2 regions of the Fructobacillus sp. ESL1129 genome follow, and region 2 is predicted to be linked to the other one. Evidence: riboswitches for the same ligand, from Rfam matches in the RefSeq annotation. Region 2 holds a riboswitch; the other holds the start of a gene.
What was found. Region 2 has a riboswitch for thiamine pyrophosphate ahead of thiT (energy-coupled thiamine transporter ThiT). Riboswitches for the same ligand answer to the same signal wherever they lie in the genome.
Positions count from the first base shown of each region.

Region 1: another riboswitch for thiamine pyrophosphate. It lies ahead of thiW (energy coupling factor transporter S component ThiW); the one in region 2 lies ahead of thiT (energy-coupled thiamine transporter ThiT).

Region 1 covers NZ_CP196668.1:1,284,751-1,286,953, reverse strand. Annotated here, with positions in the region: gene ACSYSL_RS06410 (sugar transferase) at 1-856, shown strand, start outside; TPP riboswitch at 879-982, shown strand; gene thiW (energy coupling factor transporter S component ThiW) at 1,108-1,611, shown strand; gene ACSYSL_RS06400 (hypothetical protein) at 1,755-1,946, shown strand; gene ACSYSL_RS06395 (CPBP family glutamic-type intramembrane protease) at 1,949-2,203, shown strand, end outside.
Region 2 covers NZ_CP196668.1:257,490-259,692, forward strand. Annotated here, with positions in the region: gene ACSYSL_RS01300 (ABC transporter permease) at 1-495, shown strand, start outside; gene ACSYSL_RS01305 (TetR/AcrR family transcriptional regulator) at 525-1,169, shown strand; TPP riboswitch at 1,264-1,362, shown strand; gene thiT (energy-coupled thiamine transporter ThiT) at 1,436-2,005, shown strand.

The sequences.
Region 1 (2,203 bases), 360 kb from region 2:
AGCTGAAATCCGTCACCAAAAAATCCATACTTTTCTCGACAAAGTCGGTAAAAATGATATTGTTGTTCACCAATTTCCAACCTATATGTCGCAAGCTTTTGAACAAGACTTTCAACGAGCCATTCAACAAAGGGGGGCAAAGTACGTGCTACTCATCCACGACTTCGAACCTTTACGAGTCAACCGTGAACATGCCTGGGAATGGGAGTTGGCACAGTGTGCTGATCTGATTATCGCCCACAGTCAACCAATGGCCTCGACTTTGCAGCAACACGGAGTGACCACACCTACGGAAACCATTCAACTCTTCGACTACTTAGGGCCAACGCCAGCACTGAACCCAATTTTTAAAAAGGAAATTAACTACGCTGGTACTTGGCAAAAAGCCCCATGGCTCCAACATTATCAAGGCCCCAAGCTGAATCTTTTCGGCTCTCGCCCCAAACGGTGGAAGGACCTTGTCCTACCAAAAAGCATTAACTGGGTTGGTTCCTTTGATCCCGAAGAAATCACAACGGCTTTTTCATCTGGTTTCGGCCTTCTTTGGGACTCAAACTATGAGGATAAATTTTTTCAATCTTACACCAAAGTCAACGCGCCACACAAAGCCTCCCTTTATTTAAAAGCCGGATTACCCCTGATTGCTTGGTCACAATCCTACCTAGGCGACATCGTGAGGGCCAACCAACTTGGTATGACCATTGACGATCTTTCAGATCTAACTCAATTGGTTGGAGCAGTTCGTCCAGCTGATTACCTAACTTTCCAAGAAAATAGTCGTCTCTTCCAAAAGCGCATCAGTGAGGGCTACTTTACTAAGGCAGTGTTAGAAAAGGTGCTACATTATTTTAGATAGTCAACACTTCTTTTTCCTGCTAAAATAATCTTTGGGGAGTCCGTGTGACGGGCTGAGAGGGTAATCGATTACCGACCCATTGACCTGATACGGATCATGCCGTCGTAGGAATTTCCCACGTTGATATGGACGCCTTTTCAGGCGTCTTTTTTGTGGATAAAAAGACCAGAAAGGAGGGCTATTTCGGCATGATTCCTTCTATATTCAAAGCTTCTTACATCACTCATTTGGAACAGTAAAGGAATCACAACATGAAAAAACGTTCATCACTAAAAAAAATGATGGCAACCGCTATTCTTGCTGCTTTGGCCTATGTTTTGAACACAGCCGTCGTCTTTCCAGCAATGGCCCCCTTCCAACACTTCGTCAATGTTTTGGCCGTTTATCTGCTCGGTCCTTGGTACGGGATGGCTGCTGCCCTTATATGTGGCTCTTTACGCATGCTGTCTGGTCGAACCATCATGGCCATTACCGGTGGAATCATCGGCCCACTACTCGCTGGATATCTCTATCGAAAAACAAAAAATGTTTATTTACTTGCCATTGGTGAAATGGTTGGCTCAGGTATTTTGGGCGCGTTACTTTCTTACCCATTCATGGTGACATTCTATGGCATGAAGGCAGGCAATTGGGCACAACTAATTCCTTTCTTCCTGCCATCAGCAGCGGTTGGGAGCCTGCTCGGTTTGCTTACGATTCTATTAACAAAAAAGAATGGCCTTATCGACAGAATGAAAGCCAAAATTAATTCATAAAAAGGTCGGAACAAATTGTTCCGACCTTTTTCCTTTTAATGAAGCATTCCCTGGCTGGCAGCTACGATTCAAATTTTTCTTAACATGATTCCAAAAAATCTATGTTATTCTGATAAGTAGTTCCCCTGATGAAGGAGAGAGAAATGAAAAAGAAAATCTATGAGTACTACAACATTCTGAGCACCATAACGATATTCGGACTTCTTTTAAAATTGTGGCTATATTTCCATCCAGTCACACAGGCAGTTCAATACACAATTGATCTCATCACATTTTTTGCTGCCATCCTAGTGATTTACGGTTCTTCAAATAAAGAAAGTAAGGAAAGGGATTAACAATGTGGTTTCAATACAATAAAAAAGCCCTTCCATTTGCATATGTATGGCTACTACTCCTGGTTCTGATGTACTTCGTTCAAAGAGAGATGATTGACCTATTAATCTTTGTACCCGTCTACTGTTTTCTTTTTAGAAAAAAGGGTTTAAAGAGAATCTTCCGCTTCTTTCAACCTTCCTTTGTTCCAAAAGCAATTCTTTTAACTTGTGGCGCCATCATCGCACAGTTCGTTTTAGCTTTTACCTTAAGTTCTTTA
Region 2 (2,203 bases):
CTTTCCCGGTTGTTAGCAACGCCGGTTCGCCGTTCTGAAATCGTTTTTGGTTACATGTTGTCTTATGCGCTGATTGCGGTTTTGCAGACGGCCGTGATTGTATCCTTTACGATTACACTGCTTCACGTTGAGGTGCTTGGTTTTGTTTGGTTACTCTTCCTCATCAATGTCTTGTTAGCAATGGTTGCCTTGGCGCTGGGGCTCTTAGTTTCAACGCTGGCCGCGTCAGAGTTCCAGATGATTCAATTCATTCCAATCGTTGTTGTGCCACAAATGATTTTCTCAGGAATTATTCCGTTTGATTCCATGGCTTCCTGGGCACAAGCCATTGGCGATATTTTGCCAATGAAGTACGCAGCTGATGCAATGAACACTGTTGTTCTTCAGGGACAGGGTTTCTCAGCCATTTCTGGACAGATTGTCGCCTTGGTTATTTTCTTAGTCGTTTTGACGGCATTGAACATCTTTGGTCTGCGTCGTTATCGTAAGGTATAATGGATTCAGTCTGAAAAAGGGGTGGCAAAATGGATCAAATTGTTCAAGATTTTGTGAAGCTATCTGAAGAAAAAAAGGTGACCCCTTCTCAAAAGAAAGTTCTTCAAGCAGCCATTCAATTGTTTGCGAGCCAAGGGTACGCCAGTACATCGACTGCGGCCATCGCCAAGGAAGCTGGTGTTAGTCAGGCAGTCATCTTCAAGTACTTTAAAAATAAAGAGGGGTTGCTCGACCAGATTTTAAATTTGGCCATTGAAAATCTGTTGCCAAAGTATGGTGATGAATTTGTTGCAAAATTACAGGATGCAGCTGGGCACGAGTCATTTGAAGAATTTTTATCCTTTGTTTTGCATGACCGCTTTCGGTTCATGGATTCCAATCAAGATGTCTTGATTATCTTAGTTGCGCAATTAATGGTGGACGAGACTTTAATGAAAAAACTAGAAAATGCGTTGACGGATAAGTTTTGGTTCATTACTAAAATCATTGAGGAACTAGCTGGCCCGGATGCTAAATTATCAGGGCAGGATATCCTTCGCTTGGTTGCCTCACAGATGTTACTCATCTTTATTGAGGAGCAGCGCATGGGTCTACAGTTGTCGGGATCTGCTATTGAACAGCGACTGGAGCAAACACGTCAAATTATTTTAGCGGGAATTTATCAGATTAATTAGACGGAGTCGGTTGCAAAAGCAACCGACTTTTTTATTGTGTGATGGCTTGTCAAAAGCGCTTGGACCTGGTTATAATGGTGATAACAAATAAATAACGTCCGTTTAGGGGAGCTCTTTGGAGCTGAGAGTGCGCAAGCCGACCCTTCGAACCTGTTGTGTTAAGACACGCGTAGGGAAAACAGAAAAGATTAAGACAACCGTCCGTTCGCTTTTGCTGTTTCGGATGGTTGTTTTTTTGTGGACTGATGCACTAAGAGGAGAAAAAAATGCAGAACACGCAGTCGCAAAATTTACGTTTTATCACGGAATTGGCGCTTTTCATCGCCTTATCCGTTGTCTTGAGTTTCTGGTCAATTCGTCTTTGGGGTGAGGGTGGCTCCATTTCATTTCAAATGGTACCAACGATGATTATGGCGTATCGTTATGGCTATAAGGGTGGTTTAACAGTCGGAATTCTGTTTGGACTCATCAAGTTAATCTTAGGTGCCTATATTTTGACACCTTTTCAGGCGTTCCTGGATTACCCATTGGCTTTCGGGTTGGTCGGTTTCACAGCTGTGACTGTCCCAATGGTTAAGAAGGCCTTTGTGAACAAGGAAATGGGAAAGGGGACGCTCTGGTTGATTGCTGGGGTCTTCGTGGGATCTTTCCTGCGTTTCTTGTCCCATATGCTGTCAGCCGTCATTTTCTTTGGCCAATACGCACCAAAGGGCGAGGGTGTTTGGTTGTATTCCACTCTTTATAACGGATCGTACATGTTACCATCCTTTATTGCCTCAGCAGTTGTCTTGGTCATCATTGCCCGTGTTTATCCAAAGATGATTACGGTTGATTGAGCTTTCATGACTTTAGTAAGCACATTTTCATAAAAAGTCTTGACAAGGCAATCTCATTTTGTTTTAATGTGAGTATCAAATGAAACGAGAAAAATCATGAACAATTTTTTGACTCACAATTCAGCCGTCGTCGTCAGCGTCGTTATCCGTTAGGATAGGGTGCTGATTTTTGGCCTGCCTATCCGACATTAGGATGGG